DNA from 2 places in the Bacillus pretiosus genome. Region 2 is predicted to be linked to the other one. Evidence: riboswitches for the same ligand, from Rfam matches in the RefSeq annotation. Region 2 holds a riboswitch; the other holds the start of a gene.

Region 1 (8,329 bases), 240 kb from region 2:
TTTGTACCATTAATATCTGCAAGATTAATTTGTGTTCCTGCAGAGTTGCTTGTTGCAAGACCGTTAAAAGTTGTTCCTCCGGCAATTGGTGTATATTGAAATGTAATATTCGCATTGTTAGAAATTGGATTCTGATTTGGAAGGGAAACGACAGTTGCTTGGAAAGTTACTGTACGAGAAGCGTTATTATTAATGGTTCCAAGAGATATACCAGCAGCCGGATTTGCATTTGTTTGTGGTATGCTATCTACCGTTACAGTGCCAGGTATAAAGGAAGTGCCGTTAGGAAGACTGTCTATAAAAATAACGTTATTGGCGGGAAGAAGCCCGGTATTAGGGATAGTAACGGTATAAGTGAGAACATCTCCAATTGCTGCGACGCTTTTATTCACGCTTTTCGTTGCTTGTATGTTAGGCGAGTTTATATTAATTTGTAATCCGACTGTATTTAACATATATGCATCTCCGTTAGTAGTTAAACGGATTGCGGCAGACACTTGGGAATTTGTTAAATAAGGAGAAATATCAATAGAAGTAATGTCCCAGCCTTGCCTTCCTGCGGAGATATTTGTACTTGTAGAAGCACTTTGATTTCGTGTTCCAAATGTCCCAGTTGTATCTAAATTTCCGGCAGCATTATTCACTTGAGAACCGAAGAAATTATTTACAGCATTATTTGGCCCAGATAATGCATTTAATGAACTGAAATTTGGTCCAAATAATGCTTGATCCCCAGTTAAATCAGCATCCCCTTCAGTAGAACTTATAAATAATCTCCCGCTTACAGGTCCTCCGGCAGGTGTTAAAAACCCTGAGACAGATACATCTGCACTACCAGTTTCTACAGAAACACGGTTACCAGCTACGTAAATTGTTAAATTTCTTGCGGGTAAGGAACCGTTTTGATAAGCGACAATGAGCGTCCATCCAGAAGAATTGATAGCTCCGTTAGAAGCATCTAAAGGATCAACAAGTCCAGGGACAGAACCGGTTGTATAAGAGCCAGATCCTCCAGCTTGAACGAGGGATGTTACATCTGCAGAACGTGTATAAAATCCAAATGTGACAGATCCGGAAACGAATGTTTGATTTGAAGCTGTAACAGCTGAAGGGGTAATCGAGTATGTTGAAACAGGTGTTGTAAAAGAAACCGGGTTTCCTAATACACTCGTAATGTTTTGATCACGAGATAAGTAGTTTCCACCCCAAATGAGTTCTGCGTAAAGAATAGTACTACCAGCAGGGATATTTAAAATAGCGGTAGAACTATTTTGTGTATAACTTAATGTTGTACCAGCAGGAAAACTCGGTACTTGTAAAGCGGTATTTGTAGTTATAAATGCACCAATTGCCCCGATTGTACCAGCCCGGTTTTGATTACTAATTTTACTTAAGCCTAAAGTATTACCTGTAATCGCGAGTGCGCCGTTAGTGGTGGTAGAAAATCGATTCGTAATGGGCATGTTGTCACCTCATTTATAGTATAGTCTTGGTCAAAATAGGATATGTGTGTGACAAATAAAGGGAAACATGTACAAGTTGATTTAATAATAATGATTTAAATGTCTAGAGAAGGGGATGAAGTATGCTTGAATTGGAAATTAAGGTGGAGCGTCTTAGGGACAAACAAATAGGCGATATTGTAGCATTATCTTCTTATATTGGGTGGGATTATAATAAAGAAGAAATTGAGACTATTTTTGATTCAGGTATTATATACGGTGTGTGGAATAAGAGAAAGGAACTTATTGCTAGCGCGGCAATTATATTATATGGGGAGAAATTAGCGTCTATCGGAATGGTCATTGTACATCCGAAATATGAGGGGAATGGGATTGGAAAGGCGATAACGAATTCATGCATTAAGAGCGTATCGGCTCAAACTCCAATTATGCTTATTGCTACGGATGAAGGAAAGCCTTTATATGAAAAACTAGGATTTAGGGCAGTAAGCTATGTTTCTAAATACATATGTAACTCGTACAATGTGAATGATTATTGTGTAGGAAATGAAGATTATATGATGAATTATGAAGAGTGTGATTTAGAAAAAATAATAAAATTAGATGAAAATGCGTTTGGAACAAATAGAAAAGCATTTTTAATGAAAAGAATTATACAAAGTGAACAGTGCATCGTTGTAAAGGACAACAACCAAAATGTATTAGGTTACGGTTTAAGTATACAAACACCAGAAAATAAAATAATAGGTCCAGTCGTTGCGAAAAATGATGCGATGGCAATGAGAATTGTGCATGATTTAGCAAGAGAGCATCATGGTAAATTAAGAATTGATGTATCAGAAGGAAAGAAAGGTTTCATGAAAGAATTAGAGATTACTGGTTTTCAAAAGGTTAATACACCGCCAATTATGATGAGAAATAGTGATCAATTTTTGAAAAGAAATGGGGAACTATACAGTATTGCAGCGCAAATTTTTGGATAAAAAAGAATCCTTCATTTAGAAGGATTCTTTTTTATTAATCACGATATTGGTCGTGAGTTGGTTGGAAGAGGTCTTCCTCGATATCTCTCACCATAGAAAAATGATCCACATTATAATGACCGTGTAGAACTTTATTATGGTGCTCAATAATTTGTTCTGCAGATAACACGTTAGAATCAGTTGTGGAATGACCGTTTTTAATTAATGTAACATCAAATCCTTGTACAGTAGCTGTTCTAACTGCGGTGTCGATGCAATGTTCTGTTTTACATCCACCGATAACGATATGATTAATTTTTTCTTCTTTTAAAAGTTCAAGTAGAGAAGTGCCATAGAATGCGTTTGTTGCTGCTTTATTAATAAGGATTGCAGACTGAGGTACTTTAATTTCATTATGTACTTCAAATCCTTCTCCGCTACCAGAAGCAACATCGATATCTCTTACGAAAACAATAAGGGCATTTGCATGTATTGCTTTTTGTACGGCTGTATTTAGTGTAGATAATAACTCTTTTTTGCGAAAAACTTCTTTTTCTTGTTCATTCCCATCCATTAATTCTTGCTGCGCATCGATAATTAATAGTGCCTGTTTCATTGTGTCTCCCCTTTAATATGAAATAAGTTCCACTATACATATTCATTCATATTGCAAGGAAATCCTCTATTGTCTATGCAGTAGACGATAGATTTACAAAGTTGTCAAAGAAATTTCATTCTCATAGCGTGTAAAAACATGTATGATAGGAGATGGAGAATTTTTGAGTAGGTGGGAATATCATGCAAACAGTAGAAGATTATCTTTCATTCTTACATACGAAAGGATTTAAACTATCAGAGGAAGCACAAGGGTTTATTATGTTCGGACAAGGATATACTGGTGCATCTGATGGAATTGTGAACGCAGCAATAGAAGCGACAATTAAACATCAATTACAGTTTGATGGAAGTTATTTTGTTGCGTTATTAGAACGTTTGAAAGAAGAAGAAATTACAGATAAAAAAAGCGCTAAGGCTTTTATGCGGAAGTTACAAGCATAACTTCACGCAGCCTGCGCTTCTTTTTTTGTTTTGGAAGGTAATTCAACAAAAACCATGCCTAGGAAAATACATAGGCATCCGATAATAGCAGAAATAGAAAGTTGTTCGTTTGCAACGAGAACGCCTGTTAATGCAGCAAAAACAGGCTCCATTGCGAAAATAATTGCTACTCTCGTTGGAGACGTATGTTTTTGTGCTGATGTTTGAATAAAAAAAGCAATGGATGTCGCAAATAGGGAAGTTAGAAATAGAGCGAATAAAAAGGAAGAATTCGTCCATAGTGCTACTGAAAATAATTTTTCCCAATCTTCAAACAAAAAGGCACAAATAGAAGAAAACATACCGACAGCTAATACTTGCGACGTGCTTAATAATAAAGGTGATATTTTCTTAGAGAAGAAGCCGTTAACAAGAATATGGGCAGCGAAAGCAACTGCACAACCGAGAACGAGTATATCTCCAATGTTTAATTGAAAAGAATCACCAGCAGTTAATAAGTATAAACCTGCTGTTGCTACAGCAATGCCCATTACGATAAAAATGGTAGCTTTTTGTTTTAAAAAGATAAAAGACAAAATGGGTACCATAACGATACTAAGACCTGTTAAGAAACCAGCTTTTGAAGAAGTTGTATAAAGTAAGCCGAATGTTTGTAATACATAGCCAACGCATAAAAAAAATCCAACGATTAATCCAGCGAGACTACTCTGTTTTATATCTTGTTTTGAAGATTTTTTTGAGAAAATCATTTGAACGAATAATAAAATAATTCCAGCGAATAAAAAGCGAATACCATTAAAAGTAAATGGACCAACGAAAGACATAGCATTTTGAACGACAACAAATGTAGCTCCCCAAATAAAAGAGACAAATAATAAAGCAAGAGGAGCAACCCAATCTTTTTTCACACTCATACCCCCGTTAATTTTGTAAGATAGCTTTTCTAGCTAATTCATCAGCAACTTTATTTTGACTACTTGGAATCCACTTAATAAAAAAGAGATCGAAACTTTTTATGTACTGTAATGCTTCTTCTAATAGTGGTGCAAACATTTTATTTTTTGCGTATTCTTTTTCGACAGCTCGCTCGACAAGTTGCGAATCTGTACGAAAAGAGACAATGTTATAATTATGCTCCGTGCAATATTTTAATGCCGCAAGTAAAGCGTGGTATTCTGCTTCATGATTGGACATTGTCCCAAGGGGCAATGATAATTGTACAGTTGGTTGCACCCCTTTAATAAACACTCCAGCACCAGAAGGACCAGGATTTCCTTTTGATGCACCATCAATATATACTTCAATCAAAGTGAGAAACCTCCAAATTATAAGATGATCCCCTACTTATATGTTTCTTTGAAGTAGGGGATAGAGTAACTTAGCCGATTGTAATACTATAACGACATGTAAATGTTTCATTCGCTTGTAAAGATTGAATTCCTTTTTTTTCCTTGAAATCTTTTGCCGGATTTACTTCATCAGCAATACCGTACCAAGGTTCAATACATAAGAAAGGTGCGTTTTGGCCTGGTGTCCATACGCCGACAAATGGGAATCCGTCAAATTCTACTTTTACAAATTTATTATGTTTATGAGAACGAATAGAGATTTCATCCGTATTCATATTTTCAAAAATAAGCGCATCATTTTTGAATAAATCGTATGTAAGTGGTAATTCATTCGTATTTTCAGCGATTAATTGTTTTTTACTTGAAAGGTAAGGTCCTTCTAATACGCTTGTTTCTAAGCGTTCAGAACCATTAAATGATAAATGATAATCTGTAAATGATTCGCCCTCTAATAAGGGGAAGTTGAAACCAGGATGTGCTCCGATTGAGAAGAACATCTCTTTTGAAGTAGGGTTATTTACTTCATATGTTACATGAACGATTTGTCCGTCTAGCTCATAAGAAACGAGTAATTCGAATTCGTATGGGTATTTTTTTAATGTTTCTTCATTACTAGTTACAATATAAGTGATTTTCGTTTCACTTTGTTCTTGTACAGAGAATGTAAGATCACGAGCAAAGCCGTGTTGTGTTAAAGAATATGGTTTACCATCTACGTAGTATGTATTATCTACTAATCGGCCGACAATTGGGAATAAAATTGGTGCGCGGCGCCCCCAATAAGAAGAATCGCCTTGCCATAAGTATTCAGTGTTATCTTCTTTTAAGCGAACGCTTTGTAATTCTGCACCTTTGTCAGAAATGGAAACGACCACTTTTTCATTTTGAATTGTTGCTGTCATGAAGCGAAACCTCCTAAAACTTTCATATGTTTTATTATACGTTGTCTAAAAGAAAAAAGGTAGTTAATGATAGGAATCTATTGACGAGAGAGTGTGTATTGCGTAGAATATATTCTTGTTGCTTAAAAAACGAATAACGTGGTTCGAAACCATCCCACGTAAAAAAACTAAGGAGATTTTGTCATGAATATAAGAACATTAGTCGGTAATGGTATTTTAGCGGCATTATATATTGCTGTTTCTATGCTTATTCAGCCATTTGGCTTTACGAGTGTACAGTTTCGTATTTCAGAGATGTTTAATCATCTTGTTGTATTTAATAAGAAAGCAATTTACGGAATTGTATTAGGTGTATTTTTAACAAATCTCTTTTTCTCACCTATGATCGCTTACGATTTAGTATTTGGAGTAGGGCAATCTATTCTTGCATTAGTTGCAACGATTATTTCTATGCGATTTATTAAAGGTGTTTGGGCTCGTATGATTTTTAATACAGTTATTTTTACAATTACAATGTTTATGATTGCAATTGAGCTTCATCTTGCATTTGATTTACCATTTATGTTGACTTGGTTAACATGTGCCGTCGGTGAATTTGTTGTCATGGCAATTGGTATGCCTGTAATGTACTGGATTAATAAACGAGTACAATTTGAAAGATTTATGCAATAGATGAAAGAGCTATTCCTATAGGGATAGCTCTTTTTGTATGTAATCATATTGAATATAATGCTGTGACTCTTGATACAATATAATAAAATAAAGTGAGGCTTTCATTAGCTGACTACATATAAGAAGTCTTATATAAGGGGAATCTAGTATGAAATATAAAATTCATTGGTTGTATAAAACAAAGAGCGGATTGCAGACGGAATTAACGACAGATTATATGAACATAGAAGATGTATTGCAATTTGCAGAGGATTTCGAGAAAACAGGAAGAGTGAAAGAACTATCATTTTATGATGAAATGGATGCAGAATGGTCATTAAAGGAAATGAAAAAGCTGAGTAAACAAGTAGAGGAAGAGCCCCAAGAAATCCTCGTTTATTTTGATGGCGGTTATGATGTACAGACGAAAGAAGCTGGAGTAGGTATATGTGTATACTATAAAAAAGGAAATACAAAATACCGAATTCGCCGTAATGCATATATAGAAGGTATATATGATAATAATGAAGCGGAATATGCATCATTACTATATGGCATGAATATACTCGAGGAATTCGGAATTAAGTATGAAGCAGTTACACTTCGCGGCGATTCTCAAGTTGTACTGCAGCAATTGGCTGGAGAATGGCCTTGTTATGATGAGCATTTAAATCATTACTTAGATCAAATTGAACAAAAAGCGAAGCAAATGAAATTAAAACTTGTAAGTGAGCCGATATCTAGAAAACAAAATAAAGAAGCGCATCAATTAGCTACGCAAGCATTAGAAGGAACAGTCATTGATAGTCATAAAGAAATAACCGAATAGAGAGGTGCAAAGGTGGATAAAAAGCAACTCATTACAGAGGTAAATGACTTATTAGAAACGTATTGTGAAGGATGTTTCTTGCGAGAACATAATCGAAAGACAAATAGTAAGTATTACGCTCATTCATTTTGTATACGACAATGTACAGTTGGAGAAACATTGAAAAAGTATGGGGAACAGTTATCATGAAAAAACATCCAGAGAAAATTCTCTGGATGTTTTTTAGTGTCTTGCTTCGTTTAGTTGATGCTCGCATTTACTTAATTTCTTTTCCTCATTCATTAAAAATGGCTCATCTAAATCTGTCGCAACAGATTTCATAATTTCAAGCTGAGAGCGAGCGGCTTCTACAGCAGTAGTCGCATGCTCTAATGTATCTGGATCCATTGAAATTGTCGCTGACCCTACCATTTTTTGTGCTGTTTCTACACGGAATTTCACTTCTTCAAAATCATTTACTTCTGATCCCATTATTACTTCCTCCTTTGTATATTGCGCATTTCACATAGTTTTTGCTCTGTAAAACGGAAATATACAAAGGAATAACAAAGGAGGTTACCAAGTAAGGTAACCTCCTGTTATATGTTGGATTAAAGTTTTACTACGTTAGCAGCTTGAGGTCCGCGGTTTCCTTCAGTGATATCGAAAGATACTTCTTGACCTTCTTCTAAAGCTTTGTAGCCGTCACCTTGAATAGCAGAGAAATGTACGAATACATCGTCAGCGCCTTCCATTTCGATAAATCCAAAACCTTTTTCGTTGTTAAACCATTTTACTTTTCCTTGCATGTTACAATTCCTCCTAAAAACATTTGCTTTTTTCATTTAGTGAAATTCATTTGAAAGATAATATAAACTAAAAATGCTATAATCTTGAATATTCTGCTAAATGATTAATTTAAATATACACGAATTGGTAGAAATTAGTCAAGTAAGCGATTTTATTTTTTTGTATTTTTAAATAATTTTTCAGCCGAATTTTTAAATAGGTATAGGACAGGCCGAGTATGTAATATTCTTAATTGAATGCTATACATAATGAGGTGAAAGAAAGAATGAATGAGTCTTATTTATTAGATAATGAAGGAATGAGAACGAGAACTGACATACCAAAT
Region 2 (8,329 bases):
CACGCTATTAAAATGAACGGTATTTTCTCTAGCTTCTTCCATAAAGACTTCTAATGCCTCTTTATCTTTATGAAGCTGATAAAAACCGTCCTGCATTTGCGTGATTTCATTATTCAGTTCAATGTGTCGCAATCTCCCGCACCCTTTCCTTAAAATATTCTACATCATTATTTGTTCCTGATAACTCAAATTTTGATACAATAGGCACTTCATATTTAGCAGAAATTTTGTCAGCACTTGCACCGAACATGTCTCCCCAGTTACGATTGCCGCTTGCAGATACGCCTTTTAATTTTTCATTATTGCGCTCTAAAAATTCTAAAACACGTTCTGGTACATTGCCAAAACCTGTTGTATACGTAATTAAAACAAAGTCTTCATCTATTACTAGATCTTCACCAATTTGAACGGCCGGCATATTTAATTTGTGAATGAAACGCTTCACGTTTCCTGTCATAGAATCATATGCAACTATCATTTCCGACCCTCCCTCTCCAATCTATACTCTCTGTATGTTGTTTCTTGATTTCTCTATATATTGTATTACGTTTCAAAATAAGACACAAGATATATGTATAAATTCTTTCTTTTTTTAAATTTTACTTTTCGACAAGACAGTCGATTTTTTTCAATACAATGACTATGAAACAACATTCTAAAACTCATGTCAATAAAGTGCTTTTCAAAAAAGTTGTCAACGAATTTAACCTTATTTTTAAAAAAGTTACCAATATATTTTGTCATAAAACGGCAAATGCTGGAGGAATATATTTCTCCAGCATCACGCAAAAAAGAACAGACATGAAACGATAATCTGTTCTAAAAAACGATTACATTTATCAGTTTTACTTTATTAAATATTATACATATACTTTCGGTTCGCGTTACATACTAAAAGATAACTATTATAGAAAAAGATTATTATTATGGAAATTCAACTTATTTATGAAAAGATTATTCTGAGTGCTCAATGCGCAAAATATCTTTTACAAATATATGATGTGGATTTTCATCTTTATCAATCATTGTACATACAGGAGCTTCTTCATCAAAGTACACAATCATTCCTTCTACGTACTGATATGTATGTTGAACTTGTACGGTTACTTTAATTTCTATAGCCTCTTCATATGCTCTTTTTATTTTCTGAAGCATTTTTGCCGAACACTTTCGTTTCTCTGGATACATGACCATCCCCATAAACCTATTGCCAGCTCTATCTTTCCACATATAATCCCAATGCGGTAATATGCCTTGTTTAAAATCGCCCATAATTCCCCTCCCTATATTCTTCTAGTTACGAACGTGGCGTTTCTGAATATGTATAAATTACTTGTCCGCCGCGCTGTGCGTTCCCAATAATATGTTTAAAATCTTCTCGACTTACTACAACTTCTCTGAACGTATAAAATACATCTTTCGTAACAACATACTCCTTTATTTCACCATTTTTCAGCTGATCCAAAATTGCATTTGCTAATTCTTTATCCATGTATTTCACCTCTATGCAATATTTTATTTTATCGTATATTCTATAGGTCAACAACTGTAAAATTATCCAGGTGCTATACCTTCATTTCATTTTCATTATTTTTCAAAAAAGATCTCTTTAGTATATGTCCACTAAATATCATATACTAACATAGCTACTTCTCTATATCAATCATTTCAGTATTCAATTATGCAAAGTTCCATACCACTATGCTACAATATATAAATAGAATTAGGAGGGATACTATGATTCGGAAAGCAAAAAAGACAGATGCGAAGGCAATTGCACCTTTATTATATAACGCTCTGCACGAAATTGCTGAAAAAATCACAGGCAGCACAGTTGAGACAGAAGTATTACTAGGACTTGAAACATGGTTCTCAAAAGAGAGAAATCGACTGAGCTATGAAAACTGTTTTGTATATGTACAAGACGGGGTTGCAGTTGGGGTTATTGTCGCTTATCACGGTAGTGAAGCAACAAGTCTTGATGCACCAATTGTACATTACTTAAGAGAATTACATAAAGATGAATCAATTACATTAGAAAAAGAAGCTGAACTTGATGAATATTACATTGATACATTATCAGTTTCAAGTGCATATGGCGGAAAAGGAATCGGTTCTCAATTAATTGAAGCTGCTGAAATCCATGCAACTGAAAAGGAGCATGAAAAAATCGCATTACTTGTTAATTTAGAAAACAAACGTGCCTATTCACTATATGAAAAACTAGGTTATAAAAAAGATCAAATCGTTATGCTTGTAGGCGAACCTTATGCACACCTCGTAAAAACATTAAACATCAAAATTTCTATGTCTTAAAAAGAAAGCACACGATTTATATATAAATCGTGTGCTTTTATGTTAATTTTGTATTTAATATATTTCCATCCATCACTTCGTGGAATGTATAGGTTGTACATCCCCATGGCTTCCTATGTAAAATAGGAGAACCAGACCATCCCATCGCTCTCAGCTCCGCACCAACCATTGCATTAATGTAATTATGACCTACAAGAGCAATACTTCCATGTACGAGAGCATAACGGTGTAATAAGTAAGCCGCTTGCCTTGCCCTCTCTCTTACTTCCTTATAAGACTCAACACCTTTATAGTAACCAAGTATCCATAATGTTCGCCCGATAAACATCCATACGTTAGGTTTACATTTCAACCATGTTGGAGCATAAAAATTCGTCGGAATTTCAGCTTCCCTAAAAAGAGAATTTTGCATAAAAGATAAAGAATTCATTAATTCAGCTGCTGACTGTATAGCACACCTTTGATCACTCGTTACAATCAACTTTGCTGCTTCAACCGCTTCCATTGTTTCCATTGGTATAGGTGCTTTTTCTGTTATAGTATGTAAGTCATATCCTTTCATCCATTCATGAAAGGATGTAACCGTCATTGGTTCTATAGTACGATCTAAGCAGCCATGACGAATAAAAGAAATCTTCATTCTTTCCACTCTCCATTCATCACTTACGAACTCTATTATGTACTATTTTTAAATATCATACCACGCAAAAAAAGAAAGTTATACACCTTTACATATCCCCACCACTCTCATGTGTGACCCCAGCATGTATACCATCCATCCCATCAAAATATGTAGTCGTTTCATGATGACGAATCTTTTTTAAATTTATATAAGAAAATACAAATAAAGTTAATGCTATAACACTCCCCACAAATTCAAACATCATTTTACCGCCTCTAATTTCTCCCACTTTAGTAGGTTATTGTATTTTTTCATTATACCCCTATATAAAGATGCACGCATTTAAACCGTTCTTTTTTTCTAATAACTTGGAGTTCTTGCATATTTTCTTACAAAATGTGAATATTTTTCGAATTTTTACTTTGGAAACATTTACAAACTAGACAATATGGTTCAAAATAAGAGGAAATAAAAAAAAACCAAAATTATTCTTTTTTTGGAAAACTGTAACAAGGAGAGTTGCTTATGCAGATCGCAGAAACTGGAGATATCATTGAATTTAAAGGTGGAATGCAAGGCCGTGTTCAAAAAGTAAATCAAAACTCCGTTATTGTAGATATAACAATTATGGAAAATTTTAGAGAACTAGATATGGAACCTCTTACAGTTGTAAGTCATAAAAACTATACTGTCATTAATCAAAATGCATAATATAATAGAAAGAAAGGATCTGTATGTTATACAGATCCTTTCTTTCTATTATATTAACGATTATCAATTGTTTCTGGATATAGATCATGGTTCATCATACGGTAGTCTGCCATTTGTTCATACTTCGTGCCTGGGCGACCGTAGTTGCAGTAAGGATCAATTGAAATCCCTCCACGTGGTGTGAATTTCCCCCATACCTCAATGTAACGCGGATCCATTAATTTAATTAAATCATTCATAATAACGTTCATGCAATCTTCGTGGAAGTCACCATGATTGCGGAAACTAAATAAATATAGCTTTAAAGATTTACTCTCTACCATTCTTTGTTCTGGAATGTAGCTAATATAAATTGTTGCAAAATCTGGTTGACCTGTTTTCGGACATAAGCTTGTAAATTCAGGGCAATTAAATTTCACAAAATAATCACGGTTTGGATGATTGTTATCAAATACCTCTAAAATTTCTGGGCTATATTCAAATAAATATTTTGTATTTTGATTTCCTAATAAAGTTACATCTTTTAAATCTTCATCTAATCTTCCTGCCATTTTAAACATCCCTTCTCATTATACTCCGCGTTTATTTCCCCATACTAACGCATGAAGCTGTGGCAATACTTTTGCATTATTCATTTCTTTACAGTTAACCGCTTTTTCAATAAGCCACTCGTATTTATCTAATAATTTTTTAATCAACATCGCATCATCCACAGTTTTTGTATCATCATTCCCTACTTGTAAGAAGAATGGAACATCTGGATAACGTTCGTGCATCTTAACTGCATACTCAAAGTCATAATCGTCAAATACTACTACCTTTAAACTAATATCTTTTCCTGCTAGTTTCTGAATAACAGCATCTAACTTCTGAAAATCAGTATTCATCGTCGAACTTGGTGGTTTTGGAGAAATCGTTATCTCATCAATTTGAAGTAACCAATCTTGCCATTTACTCCCTTGCGTTTCGATTGCCGTCCGCATTCCATTCTCTTTTAATATAGAAAGAAGAAACTCAATATTTTTCAACAATGCTGGATTTCCACCTGAAATCGTAACATGAGAAAAATTTTCGCCACCAATTTCTACAAGCTCGTTCCAAACGTCCTCTGCTGTCATCTGTCTAATTTGTTCCTTAGCCGATCCATCCCACGTAAAAGCAGAATCACACCATGCGCAACTATAATCACAGCCAGCTGTACGGATAAACATCGTCTTTTGTCCCACAACCATTCCTTCACCTTGAATGGTCGGACCAAATATTTCTAAGACAGGGATTTTACTCATCGAGCATCCACTCCCGTCTTACTTCCGCATAACTAGTTGGCGTCTCGAAAAGACGAACAAATTCAACACGAGCTCCTTTATATTCGTTCGCACGATTATCTTTTAGTAATGCTTCTGCCATCTTTTCATAAATCCAAACGACCATGTTTTCAGCAGTCGTATTCATTGCTGGTAACGTTTCGTTTAAATAACGATGGTCTAAATAAATTTCTATTTCATTCTTCCAAATTTCTTTTATATCTCCAAAGTCAATCGCAAGACCTATTTCATTTACATATCCACTAATCCCAAATACAACTTTATATGTGTGACCATGTAAGTTTTTACATTTCCCCTCATAACAGTGTAAATGGTGTGCTGCATCAAATGTAAATTCCTTGCTGACCATTACTCTTTTATTATGATATTTGAGCTGTTTACGCTGAATATCCTTGTCCATTTTTTGCAAATTTTCTACGATGCGAAATCCAAAGAAATTATCCATTAGTTATTTGCTCCTTCGCGTTCTTGTAGGTACGTATCTAATCCTGCTTTACGAAGCTGACATGCTGGACATTCACCGCAACCATCACCAATGATTCCGTTATAACATGTTAATGTTTTTTCTCGAACAAACTCGAATGCTCCAAGTTCATCTGATAATTTCCATGTTTCCGCTTTATCAATCCACATAAGTGGTGTATGAATTACGAACGGATAATCCATGGATAAATTTAAAGTAACGTTTAACGATTTCACAAACACGTCACGGCAATCTGGATAACCACTGAAATCAGTTTCACATACACCCGTTACAATATGACGTGCTCCAACTTGTTTTGCTAATACAGCAGCAAATGATAGGAATAGTAAATTTCGTCCATCTACAAACGTCGATGGCAATTCACCTTCTTCATGTGTAATCTCCATATCCGTTCTCGTTAACGCATTTGGAGCAAGTTGATTTAATAGACTCATATCTAGCACCGTATGTTTAATTCCTAGCTCTTTCGCAATTTCCGCTGCACAATCAATTTCTAGTTTATGACGTTGATTGTAATTAAACGTTACAGCTTCTACTTCTGCAAACTGCTCTATTGCCCAAAATAAGCATGTCGTACTATCTTGTCCTCCACTAAAAACAACAACTGCCTTTTCTTTTTTCATTTCACTCATTCTCCTTCTCTACTACGAATAAGAAGAAAGAACGTTCTTGAACTGTCACAATAAAAAAACAAAACAATACCTAAAGATATTGTTGTTTCCATAGTTTTTTATAGAGGGAGTTCGCGAACCTCTCCCGTGCAATGCACGGAATTCCTTCTTTCATTGACAAAGCTTATTGTAACATATTGTATACTACCAGAAAAAATTTCTGATTTTTCCGCTATTTTTCATTTCATTTCTTTCATTTTATAGTATGATGAATTTAATGCGAGAAGAGAGGAGGCACCCCACTGAAACCCTTTATTATTTATCTCTTTCTAAATATATTATTCATCCTTGTTACAATGCTCGTATACCATTTATTTTGGAATCAAAAAGGGAAACGTTCTCCTAAATTAAATTCAGCTATATTTATTGCATTATGTTGCCTCGCTACCATACTATGTATTACTTTCGGAGCAAAAACAAATTATGGATTTCAATTTGATATGCGCCATATCGTATTAATTGTCGGTACATTAACAGGGGGCCCTATTGCTGGTGCTTCCATCTTAACTGTATTAAACATATACCGCTTCTTATTAGGGGGAATAGGTGTTTTTCCATCCCTTATCGCTTCGGTTCTACTGTTTATTGTTCTACTATTAACATACAAACTATTTAACCGAAGTTCTAATCGAATAAAAATAGCACTCGCTATCTTTTACAGTCTCATATTTGGCTTGGGCTGGGTACCTTCTTTCCTCTCAGAGGTTACAAATAGCGCCGATTACATACCCCATATTATCGTGTACGAAATATGTACAATAATTGGAACAATCCTTATTTTATATTTGCTACACATACTACAAATGCAAGTTCGTCTTCAAAACGAACTTATGAATGCCGAAAAATTCCATTTAATTGGAGAAATGGCAGCGTCCATCTCTCATGAGATTCGCAATCCATTAACTTCAACAAAAGGATTTTTACAACTCTTGCAGTCAAATACATGCACTGAGCAAGAGCGAAAATTATATATCGACATAGCCATCAACGGAATCGAACAAGCAAATCATGTTCTTACAGACTACTTAACTTTCGCGAAACCAAGTATTGAAAAAGAACAACAGTTACAAGTAGAGGAAGAATTATTGCATGCCTTATCTTTAATCACACCTCTTGCTAATTTAACAAATGTTCGTATCCACTATATCAAACAAAGTACATCTTTCTATATCGCTGGTGAAAAACAAAAACTAAACCAATGTTTATTAAATATTTTAAAAAACTGTATTGAGGCAATGCCTACAGGCGGTGATCTCGTACTCACTTTAGTTCCAGACCATAAGCATATACAATTGTATATAAAAGATACAGGAGTTGGTATGGATCAAGAACAAGTAAAACGCCTTGGATCCCCTTTCTACTCAACGAAAGAAAAAGGAACTGGTCTTGGAATGATGGTCGTATTCAGTGTTATTCAAGCTATGAACGGAAAAATTGATATTATAAGCGAAAAAGGTACAGGTACAACCTTCTTATTAACTTTTCCACTCATACAAAAAACGTGATGAAATACTCATCACGTTTTTTCTGTTCCTTCAACTAATTCAGCAAAGGCTTTCACTTTACCATGTGGTTTTTGATTTTCTTTACGTGCTTTCCACGCGCGCTCTTCTTCTTTCTTTTTCTTGGACATACTTTTCAACTCCTTCTGTTCTTTCTCCATGTAGTATTCCAAAATAAGAAAGAAAACTATGCACGTATCAAAAAAGAAGTGGTCTCCCACTTCCTTCTGATTATCGTTGCAAAATTGCGTGTTTCGCCTCTTTTAACTGCGTAAGATGTCTTTGTTCATGCAAATCAAGAAATTGAACCCACTGATACAAATTCAAATCGTTAAAAATAGGATGCTTTAATCCATTTTCAAATAAATCTTTTTCATCTATCACACTATGAAGCGCGTGTAATAGTTCTTGTCGTGAATGTTCTAGTAATTGAATTCCTTGCTGTTTTTTCATTAACGTTTCTGTTGGTTCCATTTGCTGAGGAGCTTCTCGTTTATGTGTGCGATCAAGCGTAAGTTGGAGGTCTTTAAATGGAGTCGTATTTCTTTCATTTTTTTGTAAAGCATATACAAGGGCAGATGTAACTGATTGTTCAACTAAATGCAAGTGATGCAAAATTTGAATAATACTCCATTTATCACGGCGTGGCTTTACATTCACTTCTGTATCATTTAACATTTCAATTTCTGATAATAGCG

The links. Region 2 has a riboswitch for preQ1 ahead of queC (7-cyano-7-deazaguanine synthase QueC). Riboswitches for the same ligand answer to the same signal wherever they lie in the genome.
Region 1: it holds a riboswitch for preQ1, as region 2 does, so the genes downstream of both, ACU8YW_RS08100 (QueT transporter family protein) here and queC (7-cyano-7-deazaguanine synthase QueC) in region 2, are expected to answer to the same signal.

What each region holds. Positions count from the first base shown of each region.
Region 1 covers NZ_CM129593.1:1,545,171-1,553,499, forward strand. The annotation lists gene ACU8YW_RS08065 (CLIPPER-2 domain-containing protein) at 1-1,463, opposite strand, end outside; gene ACU8YW_RS08070 (GNAT family N-acetyltransferase) at 1,586-2,446, shown strand; gene ACU8YW_RS08075 (cysteine hydrolase family protein) at 2,481-3,041, opposite strand; gene ACU8YW_RS08080 (DUF6123 family protein) at 3,224-3,484, shown strand; gene ACU8YW_RS08085 (DMT family transporter) at 3,487-4,392, opposite strand; gene ACU8YW_RS08090 (reverse transcriptase-like protein) at 4,406-4,792, opposite strand; gene ACU8YW_RS08095 (aldose 1-epimerase family protein) at 4,863-5,735, opposite strand; PreQ1 riboswitch class I at 5,868-5,912, shown strand; gene ACU8YW_RS08100 (QueT transporter family protein) at 5,919-6,407, shown strand; gene ACU8YW_RS08105 (ribonuclease H family protein) at 6,556-7,215, shown strand; gene ACU8YW_RS08110 (zinc-finger domain-containing protein) at 7,228-7,404, shown strand; gene ACU8YW_RS08115 (DUF2564 family protein) at 7,438-7,686, opposite strand; gene cspB (cold shock-like protein CspB) at 7,806-8,003, opposite strand; gene ACU8YW_RS08125 (YqcI/YcgG family protein) at 8,270-8,329, shown strand, end outside.
Region 2 covers NZ_CM129593.1:1,309,155-1,317,483, reverse strand. The annotation lists partial or broken gene ACU8YW_RS06865 (ribonucleotide reductase barrel domain-containing protein) at 1-132, opposite strand, end outside; gene nrdI (class Ib ribonucleoside-diphosphate reductase assembly flavoprotein NrdI) at 119-478, opposite strand; gene ACU8YW_RS06855 (hypothetical protein) at 955-1,272, opposite strand; gene ykzS (protein YkzS) at 1,298-1,492, opposite strand; gene ACU8YW_RS06845 (GNAT family N-acetyltransferase) at 1,738-2,316, shown strand; gene ACU8YW_RS06840 (histidine phosphatase family protein) at 2,354-2,956, opposite strand; gene ACU8YW_RS06835 (hypothetical protein) at 3,045-3,200, opposite strand; gene ACU8YW_RS06830 (YkvS family protein) at 3,464-3,649, shown strand; gene queF (preQ(1) synthase) at 3,703-4,200, opposite strand; gene queE (7-carboxy-7-deazaguanine synthase QueE) at 4,219-4,935, opposite strand; gene queD (6-carboxytetrahydropterin synthase QueD) at 4,928-5,419, opposite strand; gene queC (7-cyano-7-deazaguanine synthase QueC) at 5,419-6,081, opposite strand; PreQ1 riboswitch class I at 6,175-6,218, opposite strand; gene ACU8YW_RS06805 (ATP-binding protein) at 6,426-7,634, shown strand; gene ACU8YW_RS06800 (DUF6254 family protein) at 7,646-7,762, opposite strand; gene ACU8YW_RS06795 (DinB family protein) at 7,863-8,329, opposite strand, start outside.